DNA from 2 places in the Novosphingobium gossypii genome. Region 1 is predicted to be linked to the other one. Evidence: riboswitches for the same ligand, from Rfam matches in the RefSeq annotation. Region 1 holds a riboswitch; the other holds the start of a gene.
The links. A riboswitch is a leader RNA that binds a small molecule or an ion and turns the genes downstream of it on or off. The one in region 1 is predicted to bind cobalamin.
Positions count from the first base shown of each region.

Region 1 (9,639 bases):
AAAACGTGACCCGCACGATGGACGCCAGCTGGAACGGCGACTTCGTCACGGCGACAGGCGGCGTTTCGGTTGAGGGCGGTTCGCAGTTCTTCTTCTTCCGCCCCGGCGTCACGGTCGATTATGTGCGCCTGAAGGAAGACGGCTATACCGAAACCGGCGGCGAGAAGCTGAACCTGACAGTCGCGGGCCGCAAGAGCGACGAACTGGCGGTGAACCCCAGCATGACCGTGGGCGTCGATTTCCTGGGCATGAAGGCGCAGGACGAAAACTGGTTCCGCGTCGAAACCGAAGGCGGCTGGCGCGAGATCGTCAGCGGCGGTGTAGGCGCCACGACCGCCCACTTCGAAGGCGGCCAGAACTTCACGCTTGAGGGCGACGGCGCCACCAGCGGCTGGTTCGCCCGCCTGCGCGCTATCGGCGGCTCGTCCGGCTTCACGATGGGCGGCGAAGTCTCTGCCGAAGACCGGCACGGACGGGTCGATCTGGCACTGCGCGGCTCTGTCACGATCGGATGGTGAGCATGAAAAGGACGACGAACATGATCAGCAAAGAACGCGGGCGCGGACCACTCCTCTGCGCCATCGTTCTGGGCGCCGCGCTGCTTTCCAACTGCACCCCCCGCGTGCAGCCCGGCGCCCCTTCCCTTCCCGCCGCACCGTCGGTTGCCGACGCAGAGGAAATCCGCATATCGCGCGGTCCCTGCTTCGGCTTCTGCCCCGTCTATTCGATCGCGGTGGCGCCCGGCGGACAGGTGCAGTTCACCGGAGAGCGCCACACCACCGTGATCGGCACGCGATCGCGCACGGTAGGTCCGGCAGGGTACGAGGCGGTGCGCAAGTCCCTTGCCCCGCTTCGCCCGGCTTCGGGCACGACGCAGGACTTCGCCTGCGATGCTGCCGCCACCGACATGTCGCAGGTGACCGTCGAATGGGTATCTGCCACAGGCGCGCGCACCGGGTTTTCCTACAACATGGGTTGCCGATCGCCCAAGGGCTTGGAAATCAACCGCACGGTTGAGGAACAACTGCAGAAGCTGGATGGAGAAGGCTGGGCGGCGCAGAAAACCTGGCCCGGAGCCACACGCGGATAAGCACCCCCGCGCGGCGGCGCCTGCGGTTCCGTATCAAATCATTGCCACCCGGTTGACGCCACGCCCGCGCGGTGTGAGCGAACCGTAAACGCGAGGGGCATCACGCCGCCGAACCCTTGCGCGGCTGGAGAGGAACTGCAGGTGGCCCGTGCCTTCGCGCCGCGTTTCGCGGCTTATCTGACGCTGGTATTCATCGTGCTGGGCGTGCTGCAACTGGCCGCCAGCCTGGTGTTCTACCAGTCGATAGACCGGCAGACGCTGGACGAGGATCACGCGCGCCGCATCGCGGAGCTGCTTGTCGTCAGCGACCGCATCCATGCCGCCAACCCCGCGCTTACCGCGCCTACGATGAGCACCCGCCATCTTGCAGCAGCCGTCGGGTTGCAGCCCACGGTCAAAACGCGGACGGCGGACGGCGCTCTCAGCCGGATCGGCGCGCGGATCATAGATTGGGAGCCGGGGCTTGCCGGGCGCGACCTGAGGCTGGCGATGGAGCAGCCGCATCACGGCAAGTCCGATCTGGTCGGCTCGATCCGCATGTCGGATGGGCACTGGCTCAACTTCCGGTCGCGGGACATCAACTCGATGTGGCCGGTCGCCCTGCGCGCCACGGTGCTGACACTGGCAACGACGACCGCGTGCTTCGTGCTGGGCCTGATCGCGCTGCACGTCCTCACCCGCCCGCTACGCCGCATGATCGACGCTGCCGACGCCATCGGCCGGGGGCGCAACGTCATGGTGCAGGAAGGGGGGACGCAGGATCTGCGCAAGCTGGCGCATTCCATGAACCTCATGCAGGAACGCATTGCGCGGCTGCTGCAGGACCAGGCCAAGTCGTTCGAAGCGATCAGCCACGACCTGCGCACCCCGCTGTCGCGCCAGAAGGTCGCCGCCGACCTCCTTGACGATCCCGAACTGGGCAGCGTTATCCGATCCAGCGTCGACGAGATGGAGGCCCTTCTCGCCTCGCTCCAGCGCTTCCTGCGCGCCCAGCATCTGGACGCGGAGCCGGAACGGCTCGACCTTGTCGAACTCGCCCATGAAGTGCTCTCGCCCTATGCCGAGCAGGCGCGGATCGTCACAGCTGGCCCGGCCCATGCCGTTACGTTCCGCGAACCTTTGGCACTGGCGCTGCTGGCATTGGTGGAAAATGCCATCCAGTTCGGCGGAGAGGCCCGCATCTCCATCCAGCGCCACGACCGGCACTGGCGTATCGAGATTGCCGACTCCGGCCCAGGCATCCCGTCCGCCTACTTCGACGCGATCCTCGATCCGTTCTTCCGCCTCGACACCGCACGGGCGCGGGATACCAATGGCTTTGGGCTTGGCATCCCCACCGCGCACCGGCTGATGGTGCGTTTCGACGGGCACCTGTCCTTCGCCGCCGCGCCTGATGGCGGGCTGATCGCGCGACTGGACGTGCCGCATCCCGGCGAGAACTGAGGGCGCATCGGCGCGCTATGGCCTTGGCGTGCCGACGCCGCTATTCCACAGGGTGGATCGGCCCGGCGAGGCCGCCTTTGGAGAGCGACGCGTGAACTGGTGGACAATCGATGAAACCCACGATCCGGCCCGCGCCAGCTGGGTGCCTTCCGCGCAGGGACACCACGACTTCCCGATCCAGAACCTGCCTTTCGCCACTTTCACGCCTTCGTCCGGCGACGAGAGCAGGATCGGCGTCGCCATCGGCGACTTCATCCTGGACCTCGCTGCGGTTGCAGACGCCGGACTGGTGCCCACCCATGTGACGGGCATTTGCCGCGACCCCACGCTTGCCCGCCTGCTGGCCCTGCCGCCGGAGGAGCGCACGGCACTTCGCCGGGCGCTGTCCGATCTACTGAGCGACGTGGCACGGCAGTCCACGGTCGAACCCATGCTGCACCCCGCTGATGCCTGCACGCTGCACCTTCCGACGCGCATCGGGGACTACACGGACTTCTACGTCGGCATCCACCACGCCGGCAATGTGGGCCGCCAGTTCCGGCCCGACAATCCGCTGCTGCCCAACTACAAGCACGTTCCGATCGGCTATCACGGACGCGCCTCCTCCATCCGCCCGTCCGGAGTGCCCGTCGTGCGCCCACGCGGCCAGCGCAAGGCTCCGGACGCCGACGCGCCCGTCTTCGCGCCCTCCGCAAGGCTGGATTACGAACTGGAGATGGGCGTGTGGATCGGCCCCGGCAACACGCTGGGCGAGCCGATCGCGATCGCCGACGCTGCGCAACATATCGCGGGCTTCTGCCTCCTGAACGACTGGTCCGCGCGCGACATTCAGGGGTGGGAATACCAGCCGCTTGGCCCGTTCCTCGCCAAGAACTTCCACACGACGATCTCGCCCTGGGTCGTCACGCCCGAAGCCTTGGCGCCGTTCCGCATCGCCCAGCCGCTCCGGCCCGAGGGCGATCCCCAGCCCCTGCCCTACCTGCAGCTAGCCGATGACCAGCAGCACGGCTCGCTGGCCGTGACGCTCGAAGTGCATCTCACCACGCCAGCGATGCGCGATGCCGGCCTGCCCCCGCACCGGCTCAGCAGCGGCCCGGCAAGCAACATGTACTGGACCGTGCAGCAGATGGTGACGCACCACGCGTCCAACGGCTGCAACCTCTCCCCCGGCGACCTGCTGGGCACCGGCACGATCTCCGCCCCCGACCGCGATGGTTTTGGGAGCCTGCTCGAGCTGTCCGAAGGGGGCAGGAACCCGCTGGCGCTTCCGGGCGGCGAAACCCGCACCTTTCTGGAAGACGGGGACGAGGTGGCACTGTCCGCCACTGCCTCTGCCCCCGGCTATGTGTCCATCGGCTTTGGCGAGTGCCGGGCGCGGATCACTCCAGCGCCCTGACAAGGTCCGCGTTGAAGCGCTGCGGCGCCGTTACCTGCGGGCTGTGCCCATATTCGGGATAAGCGATCAGCCGCGCTCCGCCGATCCGCGCCGCTGCCGCACGCGCCAGCCGGGGATAGTCACCCAGCGTCGCGCGCAGGACCGGATCGGCGCGGTTCTTGCCGATGGCGGTGTTGTCCTTCTCGCCGATCATCAGCACCGTCGGGACGGAAATGCGCTGGATTTCGTGGATGACCGGCTGGTTGAATACCATGTCCGACGTCAGCGCCTGGTTCCACGCCACGATCGCGCCATCCTGCCCCGCGTACATCGACGCCAGCATGTCCACCCAACGGTCGTAGTCCGGGCGCCACTGGCCTGCATAATACGTGCTTTGCTGATAGGCCTTGATGCTGGCCCGCGTGGTCTTGAGTTCGGCGGCGTAGAGCTTGTCCACCGTGGTGTTGGGCACCCCCTTGGCGCGCCAGTCCTCAAGCCCGAGCGGGTTGACCAGCACCAGCTGTGATACGTCGGCCGGGTACTGCAACGCATAGCGCATCGCCAGCATCCCACCCATCGAATGCCCGACGATCACCGGCTTTTCGATCTTCAGCCGCACCAGCAGATCGTGTGTGTTGGCGGCCAGTGTGTGCAGCCCGTACTGGTAGCGCTCCGGCTTGCTCGACTTGCAGAACCCGATCTGGTCGGGCGCAATCACGCGGTACCCGGCGCCTGAAAGCGCACGGATCGTGGTATCCCACGTGCCTGCGCAGAAGTTCTTGCCGTGCAGCAGCACCGCCGTCCGACCGTTGGGCTTTGCGGGCATGACATCGAGGTAGGCCATGTCCAGCGTCTGGCTCTGGCTGGTGAAGCCAAAGTGCTGGACAGGCCGGCCGTAAGAGACGTCGGCCAGCATCGGATCGGCGCGTGCGGGCACGGCCACGACCGACGCCAGAGCTGCGGCAATGCCGATGAAACGCAGGGCTGGCAAAACGATATCTCCTTCAGCAGTTTACCGCTCAATGGTCGCAGACCGCCAAGGTTGCCGCAACACGGCACTTGCGCGCGCCTTTGCGCCCCGGTATCCGCGACCGGGTCCGGACTTATCGTCTGGGCAAAGATCGCGCCGGTGCTCCGAAAGGGGCTTAAAAGGGAAGGCGGTGGGGATGGTCTTCCATCCGAATCCGCAGCTGTCCCTGCAACTGTAAGCGGCGAGCGCGATGCACATCGCTTCCCCACAGCGCGGGAAGCAGCCACTGAGGCCGGACGCTGCGACATGCGAGGCTTCGGGAAGGCCGTGCATCGATGCGTTGACCCGCGAGCCAGGAGACCTGCCTGCGTCCGGTCGCTCTTGCTTTGGCCCAGGGGATGGCCGCGGCACGGTTCACCGTCTGAGCGACGACACGCATGCGGCATGGGGCCGCAGCGGACAGGGTCGCCGGGCGTCTTCGCGCCTGTCCGTCGCCCTTGCCTGCGCCGCCGTCAGCCCGGCGGTAAGCCCCGCCGCGAAACGTCGCCGGCGCGGGAGTGCAGACCTTGAGCAAAGTACCCACCACCGTCATCACCGGCTTCCTGGGCGCCGGCAAGACCACGCTTATCCGCCACCTGCTGCAGAACGCGCATGGCCGCCGCCTGGCGCTGGTCATCAACGAATTCGGCGAGGTTGGCGTCGACGGCGAACTGGTGAAGGGCTGCAACGACGAAGCCTGCCCGGAGGACGACATCCTCGAACTGGCCAACGGCTGCATCTGCTGCACCGTGGCCGACGATTTCCTGCCCACCATGCAGAAGCTGTTGGACCGCCCCACCCCGCCCGATCACATCATCATCGAAACGTCCGGCCTTGCCCTGCCCAAGCCGCTGGTCAAGGCGTTCCAGTGGCCCGACATCCGCACCCGCGCCACGGTAGACGGCGTGGTCGCGCTGATCGATGCAGATGCGGTGGCCGCTGGCCGCTTCGCCACTGACGAGGATGCGCTGGCTGCCGCCCGCGCCGCCGATCCCAACCTCGACCATGACAGCCCGCTGGAGGAACTGTTCGAGGAACAGCTGGGCTGCGCCGACATGGTCGTGCTCAACAAGACCGACCTCGTCGATGCCGACGTGCTGGCGCAAGTGGAGCAAACCGTCCTTTCGCATACCCGCCCCGGCGTTAAGATCGTGCGCGCGGATCACGGCGCGGTCGAGATCGCCGCACTGCTCGGCATCGTCGCGGCGGCAGAGGACGATCTCGACAGCCGCAAGTCGCACATCGACGGCCTCGACGACGATCACGACCACGACGATTTCGACACCTTCATCCTCGAAGGGCGCGAAGTGGCCGATCTCGACGCGCTGCTGGCGGGGCTGCGGGAACAGATCGCCACGCATGACGTGCTGCGCGTGAAGGGTATGGTGGCGCTTGCCGGAAAGCCCAGCCGCCTCGTCGTGCAGGGCGTGGGTCCGCGCATCCAGCACTTCTTCGACCGCGCCTGGAAGGCAGAGGAACCGCGCCGGACCCAGTTGGTGATCATCGGCCAGAAGGGTCTGGACCGCGCGGCGATAGAGACCGCGCTGGCGGACGTGCTCGGCACCGTCGCCGCCTGATGCACCTGCTTTCCGCCACCCCCGGCACGATCTCCAACGGCGAGGAGGCGATCGACCTCGACCAGCAGCCGGGCGACATCGTGATCCTGACGGTGGCGGACAGCGAACTGGCGTGCTTCGCGAAAGCGGCGGCGCAACTGCCGCAAGGGGCGCCCTCCGGGACCAGCCCAAGCGTGCGCCTCGCCAATCTGCTGCAGTTGCGCCACCCCTATTCGGTCGACCTCTACGTAGAGAAGGTGATCGCGCACGCGAAGTTCGTCTGCGTGGTGCTGTTGGGCGGCAAGAGTTACTGGCCCTATGGCATTGACGAGATCGCGCTGGTGGCTCGGGAGCGCGGCATCGCCTTCGCGGCCATAGCCGACGGGCGTGAGGAAGACCCGGCGCTGGCACGGGCATCCACCCTGCCCGCCGCCACCGTGGAGCACCTGCGCGATTACCTGCGGCAGGGCGGCACGGCCAACGCCCTGTCCTTCCTGCGCACCGCCGCGCGCCTGATCCACGCCGATTGCGGTCAGGCCGACGATCCCGTGCCGGTGGCCGATGCGGGCCTTTACCTCGCCGGGATCGACCGTCCCTCGCTGGCCGACCTGCGCGCGTCATGGCAGCCGGACGCGCCGGTCGTGCTGCTGGTGTTCTACCGCGCATTGATGATCGCGGGCACGCTGAACGCGGTCGATGCGATGGTGGCAGCGTTGCGACTGCGCGGCTTCAACGTCGCCGCCGTCCACGTCCGCGCCTTGCGGGAACCTTTCGCGATCGACTGGCTGACCGGTCTGATGGACGGGATCGCGCCCGACGTGATCGTCAACGCCACCAGCTTCGCGTCCTCTTCCAGCGGCGAACCGCGCGTCGGCGGCGTGCTGGAACGCGCCGACTGCCCCATCCTGCAGGTCGCCTTCGCGGGCGTGGAGGAAAGCGCCTGGCGCGATGCCGCGCGTGGTCTGGGTCCGCGCGACCTGGCGATGAACGTGGCCCTGCCCGAAGTGGATGGCCGCCTGTTCACCCGCGCCGTCGCCTTCAAGGCCGCCGAGCGGTTTGACGAAGTGACCCAGTGCGGCATCGTCGTCCCCCGCGTCGCCCCAGATCGGGTCGCCTTCGTTGCGGACCTGGCCGCCAACTGGGCGGCCCTGCGGCGCACGCCGCCCAAGGCGCGCAAGGTAGCGCTGGTGCTTGCCAACTACCCCAACCGCGACGGACGGATCGGCAACGGTGTAGGTCTCGACACGCCCGCCAGCGCAGCCTCTATCCTGTCGAGCCTTGCAGCGGCGGGGTACGACATCGCCGATGCGCCCACCGACGGGCAGGCCCTGATGCGCCTGATGACGGCTGGTGTGACCAACGACCTTTCCTCTCTGGACAGGCCCGGCGAGATCACGCTGCCGCTGGCCGATTACGAGGCCGCCTTCGCGCAAGTGCCCGAAGCCGCGCGGGCCGCCATGGTCGCGCGCTGGGGCGCACCGGAGGCCGACCCTTTCGTCAGGGAAGGCGCGTTCCGGCTGGCGGTCCATCGCTTCGGCAACGTCTGCGTCGCCGTGCAGCCCGCGCGCGGATACAACATCGACGCCAAGGAAACCTACCACGACCCGGCGCTGCCGCCGCCGCATGCCTACCTCGCCTTCCACGTCTGGCTCGACCGCCATTTCGGCGCGCAGGCGCTGGTTCATGTCGGCAAGCACGGCAATCTGGAATGGCTGCCCGGCAAGGCGGTGTCGCTGTCCGCCGATTGCTTCCCCGAGATTTGCGCCGGGCCGGTGCCGCAGCTTTACCCTTTCATCGTCAACGATCCGGGCGAAGGCACGCAGGCCAAGCGGCGCATTGGCGCGGTCATCGTCGATCACCTGACGCCTCCCCTCACCCGCGCGGAAAGCTACGGCCCGCTGAAGCAGCTCGAAGCGCTGGTGGACGAATACTATCTGGCCGCCGGGATGGACCCGCGCCGGCTGGAACGGCTGCGGCGCGACATCATCGACCTTGCCCGCTCGCAAGGGCTGGACAAGGACGCAGGCGCGCAGGGCGATGGCGACGATGCCCTGTCCGCCATCGACAACTACCTGTGCGAACTGAAGGAACTGCAGATCCGCGATGGCCTGCACGTCTTCGGCCAATCGCCCCAGGGTCGCCTGCGGCGCGACCTGCTGGTGGCGCTGGCCCGTACCCCTCGCGGGTATGACGGGCCGGAACAGGCATCGCTGCTGCGGGCGTTGGCGCAGGATTTCGGCTTTGCCTTCGACCCGCTGGACTGCCGCATGGCGGATTGCTGGGAGGGGCCAAGGCCGGGCGTGCTGGCCGCGGTGTCTGACGAACCATGGCGCACGCTGGGGGATACGGTGGAGCGGCTGGAACTGCTGGCGGCAGAGTGGATCGACACCCTGCCCCCGCCCCCCGCATCCCGTCACCCTGAACTTGTTTCAGGGTCCATTTCTCCGCCTGCCTCTGAGGTGGGGGTCACCATCGGCGCTATCGGTTCGCCCCAGCAAAACACCGCGTCTGAGGCGCGATGGACCCTGAAACAAGTTCAGGGTGACGATGTTGGGGAACGTGAATGTAGCCAAGTGGGGGACAGCAAGGTTCAGCCTGTCCTCCACGCCATCGCCAGCAACCTCGCCCCACGTGTGGACGCCTGTGGGTCCGCCGAGACTGCCGCACTACTCGCCGGGCTGGACGGCCGCTTCGTCACGCCTGGCCCTTCCGGCGCGCCGACACGTGGACGCCCGGACGTTCTGCCCACCGGGCGCAATTTCTACTCGGTGGACACGCGCGCGGTGCCCACCGCAGTCGCGTGGGATTTGGGCCAGCGGTCGGCGCAGTTGCTGGTGGAAGACTATCTCCAGCGCGAGGGCGAGTACCCGCGCGCCATCGCCTTGTCCGCATGGGGCACCGCCAACATGCGCACCGGCGGGGACGACATCGCGCAGGCGCTGGCGCTGATGGGCGTGCGGCCGCGCTGGGAATGGACTTCGGGCCGTGTCACCGGGTTCGAGATGATGACGCTGGCCGAACTCGGCCGCCCGCGCGTGGACGTGACCTTGCGCGTGTCGGGCTTCTTCCGCGATGCCTTCCCCGAACAGATGGATTTGATCGACAGCGCCGCCCGCGCCGTCATGGCCCTTGACGAAAGCGACGAGGACAACCCCGCCGCCGCCCG
Region 1 covers NZ_JBNPXM010000001.1:1,062,613-1,072,251, forward strand. Annotated here, with positions in the region: gene GGR40_RS05400 (autotransporter outer membrane beta-barrel domain-containing protein) at 1-518, shown strand, start outside; gene GGR40_RS05405 (DUF6438 domain-containing protein) at 539-1,090, shown strand; gene GGR40_RS05410 (sensor histidine kinase) at 1,232-2,533, shown strand; gene fahA (fumarylacetoacetase) at 2,625-3,929, shown strand; gene GGR40_RS05420 (alpha/beta fold hydrolase) at 3,913-4,899, opposite strand; cobalamin riboswitch at 5,019-5,261, shown strand; gene cobW (cobalamin biosynthesis protein CobW) at 5,445-6,494, shown strand; gene cobN (cobaltochelatase subunit CobN) at 6,494-9,639, shown strand, end outside.

Region 2 (9,639 bases), on a different contig from region 1:
AATCCCTTCCACGGCAAGCGCGAAGAAGCGGCCTGGCACGAACTGGCCGATCACGCGCCGATCAAGATCTATTACCGCCGCCGTGAGAAGAACATCGCGCGCAAGCCAGGCAACATCGCCGAATGGGTGAAGCGCTTCGGCGGCGCTTACGAAAACATGCTGATCCTCGACGCCGATTCCATGATGAGCGGCGAGACGATCGTCGGCATGGCATCGATCATGGAAGAGCGCCCTTCGATCGGCCTGCTCCAGACGGTGCCGATGATCACCAACCCGCGCACCCTGTTCCAGCGCTGGATGCAGTTCGCCAGCGAGGCCTATGGCCCCATCGCCAGCGCCGGGCTGCTGTGGTGGTCGGGCTCGGAAGCCAACTTCTGGGGCCACAACGCGATCGTGCGCACCCGCGCCTTCGCCGAAGCCTGCGGGCTGCCCGAGCTGCCCGGCAAGGCACCGTTCGGCGGCCATATCCTGAGCCACGACATGCTGGAATCCGCCCTGCTGCGCCGTCGCGGCTGGGCGGTGCACATGGTCATGATTGGCGGCTCCTACGAGGAGTTTCCGCCGACCATCGTCGACATGGCGATCCGCGACCGGCGCTGGATGCAGGGCAACCTGCAGCACCTCCAGTTGCTGGGCGCTTCGGGCCTGCATTGGGCCAGCCGTCTGCACCTCCTGATCGGCGCTTCCGCCTATCTGACGTCACCCGGCTGGCTGCTGCTGATCATCACCATGATCGGGCAGGTGGCAACGCATCAGGACGGCGGCTTCGTCAACCTGGCGCCGCCCAGCGTGCTGGCGCTGACTGTGGTGCTGCTGTTCGGGCCCAAGGTCATGGGGCTGGTATGGATGCTGGCCGATCGCGAACGGCGCGCCAGCTTCGGCGGCGCCTTTGCGATCGTGCGTTCGGTGGCGCTTGAGACGGTGCTGGCGATGCTGCTGGCGCCGATCACCATGGTCACCCAGACCAAGGCGCTGCTGGGGCTGCTGCTGGGCATCTCGGCGGGCTGGAACACCCAGGCCCGCGATGCCCGCCGCATCACCGTGCGCGAAGTGCTGCCCGACCTGCGCGAGCATCTGCTGCTGGGCGCGGCGCTGACGGCAACCGCGTTTCTAGATACGACGACGGCGGTGTGGCTCTCGCCGATCATCGTCGGCCTGTTCCTGTCGCCCTGGCTGATCAGCCTGACCTCCAGCGAAAACCTGGGCGACAAGGCCGACCGCGCCAAGGTGTTCCGCGTCCCCGCCCCCGGCATCGTCGAGGCCAGCGAAGACCCGCGCGGCACCGAAGTGCCGGCTGCCAAACCTCAGTCGCTGGTCGAAGCCTGACCGAACAGCCGCGCCACCGCCTGCGGGGCGGAAGGGAAGTAACCGTGCATGTAGCTGGCGGTGAGTGAGCCGACGCGGTAAAACGCTTCTCCCGCCGCCCCCTCCGGCGCCTTCGCCATTGCCTCCGGCAGGAGGGCCGTATCCAGCCGCGAATAGTGAAACGTGTGCCCGCGAAGCGTGCCGCCGGGCAGGTCGAGCTGCTGCATCCCCAGCCCGGCGAACCGCGCCTGCATCGTCGCATGGCCCGGCAGCAGTCCCAGCAGGTCGGCCCGTGCGCCATGCCGATCCGTCAGCGAGGCGCAGGCGTAGAGCATCCCCCCGCACTCGGCCAGAATTGGCTTGCCCGCCGCATGGTGCGCCCTGATCGCCGCCAGCATCGAGTCATTGGCGGCAAGCTCCTGTAGATGCAGTTCGGGATAGCCGCCCGGCAGCCACAGCGCGTCGCATTCTGGCAAAGCCGCATCGCGCAGCGGTGAGAAGAACGCCAGCCGCGCGCCCGATCGTTCCAGCCATTGCAGGTTGGCGCGGTAGATGAAGGCGAAAGCCTCGTCCCGCGCAACGGCGATGCGCAGACCATGCAAATCCGCTTCATGGCCCACTGCTGACGGGGTGAACCGCACCGGCGGCGGCAGGTCAAGCGCGGCGTCGGGCAGCAGCGCCGCCGCCTGATCCAGCCGCGCATCGAGGTCCGCCACCTCCGCCGCCTGCACCAGCCCCAGGTGCCGTTCGGGCAGCGCCACCCCTGCATCGCGAGGCAGAGTTCCCAGCCACTTCACCGCGTCCGGCATTCCCCGCTGCAACAGTTCGGCATGGCGGGCACTGCCGACGCGGTTGGCGATCACGCCATGGACCTCGACACCGGGGCGATACGTCGCCAGCCCGTGCACCACTGCGCCGAAGGTCTGCGCCATCGACGAGCCGTCGATCACCGCCAGCACCGGCAGCCCGAAGCGTTGCGCCATGTCCGCCGCGCCAGGATCGCCATCGAACAGGCCCATTGCGCCTTCGACAAGGATCACGTCCGCTTCGCGCGCGGCATCGTGCAGCAGGGCACGGCACTGGTCTTCGCCGCACATGAACAGATCGATCTGGTGGACCGGCGCTCCGCTTGCCACTTCGAGCACCATGGGATCGAGGAAATCGGGGCCGCACTTGAACACCCGTACTCGCCGCCCGGCATTGCGGTGGCGGCGGGCGAGCGCGGCAGTCACCAGCGTCTTGCCCTGCCCCGAAGCAGGAGCGGACACCAGCCAGGCCGGGCAGGAAACAGCGGGATCGTCCGTCATCCCGCAGTCACCTATGGTCTCCCGCAGATCGGCGCAAGCATCGGCCTCTTGCACAGCGGCAGCCCGCACGATACGTGCCTGCGTGCGACAGGTTCCCCGCAAGGGGATCAAAAGGGAACGCGGGTGCAATGCCCGGGCTGCCCCTGCAACTGTAAGCGGACGAGTCATCCGACCACAGGCCATTGGGTGCGCAAGCACCTGAGAAGGCGGTCGGAAAAGGCGATGACCCGTGAGCCAGGAGACCTGCCGGTCGCAGTCGTTCTTCGACCGGACAGGGTGTGCCGGCCGAACGGGGGCCCATTCCTCGTGCAACGACAGCATCGCTCCGCCGGCCTGAAGGCTGCGGGAGGCGCCGCGCTGCATGATGCGCCGGCACCCTGCCCGCCTTCGGCAACCGACGGGGTAACGCCGTTTGCCTGAAGGATCCGACGTGAAATCCCATTCGACTTCCATCGCAGCACCGGCTCCTGCCGCGCCCATGCGCAGCCGGCCCTGACCATGCTGGCTCCCGTCCCCGCTGGCCCGTCCGTGGTCGTATGCAACACCTGCCGCCACACCGCCAACGCGCAGGAGGATGCGCAAGGGCGCCGCGGCGGCGCAGTGCTGGAAGCGGCGATGCGCAGCGTGCAGGATGCCGACCCCGCGCTTCAGGGCGTGCAGATCCAGACCATGCCGTGCCTTTTCGCCTGCAGCCGCCACTGCACCGTCCACATCCGCGCGCCGGGCAAGGTGGGCTACGTGCTGGGCGACTTCGCCCCCGATGCGGACGCCGCGCGCGCCATCCTGGAATACGCGGTGCGCCACGCCGCCAGTGAGGAAGGCCGTGTGCCTTTCCGCGAATGGCCGCAGGGGGTGAAGGGGCACTTCATCACCCGCACCCCACCTGAAGGCTTCGTCTGCACGTGACCCGCTTTGCCGATCCCGCCGCCTTTGCCGCCGCTCTTGCCGCGCTGCCTGCGACCAACCAGGCCGCCCGCAACGCCGCGCTGCAGCGCCAGTCCTGCCTGACCAAGCCGCCGGGTTCGCTGGGCAGGCTTGAGGATATCGCGGTGTTCATGGCAGGCTGGCAAGGCCGCGAGCGCCCGGCTGCGGACCGGGTGCAGGCGGTAGCGTTCGCCGGCAATCACGGCGTCGCGGCGCAGGGCGTCAGCGCCTATCCGCCCGAAGTCACGGCGCAGATGGTCGCCAATTTCGAGGCCGGGGGCGCGGCGATCAATGTCCTGACGCGGGCTTGCGGGGCAACGCTGTCGATAGTCGCGCTCGATCTTGACCGGCCCACCGGCAACATCGCGCGCGAACCGGCGATGAGCGCGGAGGAATGCCTCGACGCGCTGAACCGGGGCGCCGCCGCGCTGGCCCCGGACACGCAGCTACTGCTGGTGGGTGAGATGGGCATCGGCAACACCACCCCCGCCGCCGCCCTGTGCGCGCAGGCGTTCGGCGGCGACGCGGCCGCGTGGATCGGGCGCGGCACCGGGATCGACGACCACGGGCTGGCGCGCAAGGCCGCCGCGGTCGATGCGGCGCTATCGCTGCATGGCCCCCACTGTACCGACGCGTTCGAAACGCTGCGCCGCCTTGGCGGGCGAGAGATCGCAGCGATGGCGGGCGCGTTTCTGGCGGCGCGACTGGCGCGCGTGCCGGTGCTGCTGGACGGATTCATTGCGTGCGCTGCAATCGCGCCGCTGGCCCAAGCGAATGCGCAGGTCACCGACCATTGCCTGGCCGCGCACTGCTCTGCCGAAACGGGGCACGCCCGCCTGCTGGCAGCGCTGGGGCTGGAGCCATTGCTGCGGCTTGGCCTGCGGCTGGGCGAGGGGTCGGGTGCGGCGCTGGCGGTGCCACTGGTCAAGGCTGCGCTCGCCGCCCACAACGGCATGGCCACTTTCGAGGAAGCCGCAGTCGCCGGGCGGGAAAGCGCCGGGCCGGCCGCCGGATGACCGGCACCCTGCTCCACCTGATGCGCCACGGCGCGCCGGAGCGCCCCGGTCGCCTGCTGGGCCATGTCGACGAACCCGCCCTGCCGACCGAGGACGCGCGGTGCGTTGTGCGGGCGCAAGGGCTGGAATTCGCCACCGTGATATCATCGGATCTGTGTCGTACTAGCATGCCCGCCGGTGACATCGCAGCCATCCGGGGCTGCCCGTACCACGTCGATGCCGACTGGCGCGAACTTGATTTCGGCGAGTGGACCGGGCGCGCGGTGCACGAACTGGACGCTGCCGCCTACGAACGGTTCTGGAATGACCCCGACGCGTATGCCCCGCCCGGAGGAGAACGATGGTCCGACTTGCGCAGCCGCGTGGTCCGCGCCATCGACCGGCTCCATGGCCCGGCGCTGGTCATCACCCACGGCGGGGCCATGCGCGCGGCGCTTTCCGTGCTGTGCGGCATGGACCATCGGCAGGTCTGGGCCTTCGACCTTCCCTGCACCGCGCTGCTGACCCTGCGCCTGTGGCCCGGCGATGCGCCCACCGCGCAGATCGTGGGGCTGGCGCCATGAAGCAACTGATCCTCGCCCTGCAGTTCCTGACCCGGCTGCCGCTGCCCCGCGTACAGGCAGACGCGAACGACTTTGCGCGAGCGATGCGCTGGTTTCCGGTGGCCGGGCTGGTCGTGGGCGGGGCAGTGGCGCTGCCGTGGTGGCTGTTGCAGCAGCGTGATCCATGGACGGGCGCGCTGGCGGGCCTCCTCGGCTGGGTCGCCATGACCGGCGCGCTGCATCTCGACGGGCTGGGCGACGTTGCGGACGGTGCCGGCGCGGCGCACGGGGACCGCGCGCGCCTGTCCAGCGTCATGGCGGACCCGCACGTCGGCAGCTTCGCGGTGGTGACAATCGCGCTGCAGCTGCTGGGCAAGCTGGTGCTGCTGCATGCGCTTTGTGCGCAGCCTGCGGGTACGGCGCAGGTCACTGCGCTGGTGCTGGTGCCGGTGTTCGCCCGCATCGCTCCGATCGGCTGGACACTGTTCCTGCCGCCGCTGCATGCCGGACTGGGATCGCGATTCCGGGAAGGTGTCAGTCGCGCGCATCTGCTGGCATGGTCGGTAGCGGCGGTTATCGGCGCCGTGGCACTGGCGCCCGCCCTGCTGGCGCTGTTCGCAGCCGCGCCCCTGTGGGGCTGGTGGCTGAAGGCCCGGCTGGGCGGCATCTCGGGGGATGGCCACGGCGCGGGCATCGAGCTGGTCGAAACCGCCCTCCTTGCCGCACTGGTGCTGGCGGCGTGACCCCCGACCTGCTCCATCATGGCGGACGGTTGGCGGAGGCGGCGCGCGTGTTCGGCGGTGAGCCTGCCGACTGGCTCGACCTGTCCACCGGGCTCAATCCGCTGCCGTGGCAGTCCGCCGAAGCTGGGCGGATCGATTGGCATGCCCTGCCTGACCCCGACGCCCTGCGCGAACTGGAGCATGCCGCCGCCGGGCATTTCGGAGCGGTGCCGGAGCATGTCTGCGCCGTGCCCGGCAGCGAAGTGGCACTGCGGCTGCTGGCCCTGCTGCTGGCGCTGCCGGGACGCGCCCTGACCCCCGCCTATCGCACCCATGCAGAGGCGTTCGCGTCATCCACCCCGATCGGCTTCGGGGAGACACTTGATCACCCCGCCGCAATCGTGCTTGCCAATCCCAACAACCCGGATGGCATCCTGCGGCCCGCGTCCGCGATCCTGTCGTGGCGTGACGCGGTGGCAGGGGCCGGCGGCTGGCTGATCGTGGACGAGGCCTTTGCCGACTGCCACCCACAAGCCAGCGTTGCCGCGCATGTCGGCCCGGCAGAGCGGCTGATCGTCCTGCGATCGTTCGGCAAGTTCTTCGGTCTGGCCGGGCTGCGGCTGGGCTTCGTCATCGCCCCGCCCGCGGTGACGGCAGCGCTGCGCGGGCTGCTCGGCAGCTGGCCGGTCCATGCCGCCGCCCTCGATCTTGGCCGCGCCGCCTATGCTGACGCCGGATGGATCGCACGCACGCGCGCCGACCTACCGCTTCGTGCAGAAGCGATGGACCGGGTGCTGACGCGCCATGGCCTTGCCCCTCAAGGCGCCTGTCCGCTGTTTCGCTACCTTGCGGATTGCGACGCGGCGGGGCTGTTCGCCCGGCTGGCACATGCGCGCATCCTCACCCGACCTTTCGCCGAAAGGCCACGCACCCTGCGCCTCGGCATCCCCGCCGATCCCGCCGCGCTGGCCCGGCTGGACATAGCTTTGGACAAGGCGCTGGCCGATGGCTGAGCCTGTCGCCCTTGCCGCCTTGACGCTGGAGGCTGCGCTGGGCTGGCCCACGCGGCTGCACGCCGTGACCGGGCATCCCGTGGGCCTGTTCGCCCGCATGATCCGCAGCTGCGAACGCCGCCTCAACCGAGGCCCAGCCGCACCTGCCCCCCGCCGCCGTGTGGCCGGAGCCATCGCCATGGCGCTGCTGCTGCTGCCCGTCGTCTCCGTGACGGCGGCAATGCAGGCGGTGGTCCATGCGCTGGCGGGAGCATGGAGCTGGCCGATCCTTGCACTGCTGGCCTGGCCCGCCATCGCCGCGCGCAGTCTGGACGACCATGTGCGCCCGATCCGCGATGCGCTGATGCGCGGCGATCTTGCCGAAAGCCGCCGCTCGGTGGGCATGATCGTGGGACGCGACACCGCGCGGCTGGACACGCCCGGCATAGCCCGGGCCGCGATCGAAAGCCTTGCGGAAAGCTTCTGCGACGGCGTCGTCGCACCGCTGTTCTGGCTGGTGCTGCTGGGCCTGCCGGGCGTCTGGGCGCTGAAGGCGATCAACACCGCAGACAGCCTGATCGGCCACCGGGAAGAGCCCTTCGGCCCTTACGGCTGGGCCGCCGCCCGGCTGGATGACGCGGTCATGCTGATCCCGGCGCGGCTGTCCGGTCTGCTGCTGTGCGTGGCCGGAGGAGGTGGCTGGAAAGTCATGGCCCGCGACCATGCCCGCCATGCGTCACCCAACGCGGGTTGGCCCGAAGCGGCGATGGCCGGGGCGCTGGGCGTCCGGCTGGCAGGACCGGTCGCTTACGACGGCCTGCTTGCCGCCAAGCCCTGGATCGGCGAAGAGGGCCGCGATGCGGATGCCCGCGGTCTCGACCGGGCGCTGACGATCTACCGGCGCGCCTGCGTCATCCTGGGAATCATGGCGATGGGGGTGGCATGGCTGGCCTGATGCTGCAGGGGACCGGCTCGGACGTCGGCAAGTCGGTGCTGGTCGCCGGATTGTGCCGCGCCGCTGCCAATCGCGGGCTGCGCGTGCTGCCCTTCAAGCCGCAGAACATGTCCAACAACGCCGCCGTCACGCCCGAAGGCGGCGAGATCGGCCGGGCACAGGCACTTCAGGCGCTGGCCGCGCGCGTGCCGCTGCACGTCGACATGAACCCGGTGCTGCTGAAACCGCAGGCCGATCGCACATCGCAGCTGATCGTCCACGGGCAGGTTCGCAGCACGCTTGGCGCCGCCAATTTCCGCGAAGCGCGCCGTCCGCTGCTGGGCGAAGTGCTGGAAAGCTATCGCCGGCTGGAGGCCCAGTGCGATCTGGTGATCATCGAGGGGGCAGGCTCTCCGGCGGAAATCAACCTGCGTGCGGGCGACATCGCCAACATGGGCTTTGCGCGCGCCGCGAATGTGCCCGTGGTGCTGGCGGGCGACATCGACCGGGGCGGGGTGATCGCCGCCATCGTCGGCACCCGCGCGGTCATCGATCCCGAAGACGCGGCGATGATACGCGGCTTCATCATCAACAAATTCCGCGGCGATCCTGCGCTCTTCACCGACGGCTATGCGGCGATAGAGCGCCTGTCAGGCTGGCGCGGTTTCGGCGTGCTCCCATGGCAACCGGCGGTGGCGCGCCTGCCCAGCGAAGACGCGGTGGTGCTGGAACGCGGCATCCGCCCCGGCGCGGGCAAGCTGCTGGTCGCCTGTCCGATCCTGCCGCGCATCGCCAACTTCGACGACCTCGATCCCCTGAAGCAGGAAAGCTGCGTGGAAGTGGCGATGGTCCCGCCCGGAACGCCCATACCTGCCGAAGCGGCGCTCATCGTCCTGCCCGGATCGAAGGCCACCATCGCCGACATGACGTTCCTGCGCGAACAGGGCTGGGACATAGACGTACTGGCGCACCACCGTCGTGGCGGGGCGGTGCTGGGGATCTGCGGAGGATACCAGATGCTGGGCCGCACCATCGCCGACCCGGACGGCATCGAGGGCCCGCCGGGCGCGGTTGCGGGGCTGGGCCTGCTCGACGTGGAAACCGTGCTGGACGCGCGCAAGACGCTGGCGCACGTCAGCGGCACCGCACTGGGCGGCGCCTTCACCGGCTACGAGATGCACATGGGCGTGACACGCGGGGCTGACGCCGCGCGGCCCTTCGCCCGGCTGGACGGGGATCGGGCCGATGGCGCGACGAACGCGGACAGCTCGGTCATGGGTACGTACTGCCACGGATTGTTCGCCCGCCCCGGCCTGCGCGCGGCCCTGCTGTCTCAGCTTGGCACGCTGTCGGACGGGCGCGATCATGGTGCCGACGTCGATGCGGCGCTGGACGAACTGGCTGCCGCGATGGAGAATCACCTCGACATCGACGGTCTGCTGGCGCTGGCAGGCGGGGAGATGGTGCCATGACCCCTACACTGCTGGTGCTGGGCGGGGCACGTTCGGGCAAGAGCCGGTATGCACAGGGCCGGATCGAAGCGCTGCCGGTCGGATCGAGCGGGCGGCTAGCCTATCTGGCCACCGCGCAGGCGTTCGATGCCGAGATGGCCGAGCGCATCGCTCTCCACCGCGACGACCGCGGCCCGCGCTGGATCACCGTGGAGGAACCCGTCGACTTGGCCGCCGCCATCTGCCGGGCCGCGTCCGATGCCGATGCCGTGCTGATCGACTGCCTGACCTTGTGGCTGTCCAACCTGATGCTGGCAGATCGCGATCTGGACGGCCCTATCGCCGACCTTCGCGCCGTGCTGGCCGCTCCGCCCTGCCCGCTGGTGTTGGTGTCCAACGAGGTGGGGCTCGGCATAGTCCCGGATAACGCGCTGGCACGGCGCTTT
Region 2 covers NZ_JBNPXM010000003.1:378,814-388,452, reverse strand. Annotated here, with positions in the region: gene mdoH (glucans biosynthesis glucosyltransferase MdoH) at 1-1,326, shown strand, start outside; gene GGR40_RS09455 (cobyrinate a,c-diamide synthase) at 1,305-2,612, opposite strand; cobalamin riboswitch at 2,685-2,877, shown strand; gene GGR40_RS09450 (DUF1636 domain-containing protein) at 3,111-3,518, shown strand; gene cobT (nicotinate-nucleotide--dimethylbenzimidazole phosphoribosyltransferase) at 3,515-4,552, shown strand; gene GGR40_RS09440 (histidine phosphatase family protein) at 4,549-5,115, shown strand; gene GGR40_RS09435 (adenosylcobinamide-GDP ribazoletransferase) at 5,112-5,837, shown strand; gene GGR40_RS09430 (aminotransferase class I/II-fold pyridoxal phosphate-dependent enzyme) at 5,834-6,829, shown strand; gene cbiB (adenosylcobinamide-phosphate synthase CbiB) at 6,822-7,763, shown strand; gene GGR40_RS09420 (cobyric acid synthase) at 7,751-9,214, shown strand; gene cobU (bifunctional adenosylcobinamide kinase/adenosylcobinamide-phosphate guanylyltransferase) at 9,211-9,639, shown strand, end outside.
Region 2: linked by a shared signal. The riboswitch ahead of GGR40_RS09450 (DUF1636 domain-containing protein) and the one ahead of cobW (cobalamin biosynthesis protein CobW) in region 1 are both predicted to bind cobalamin.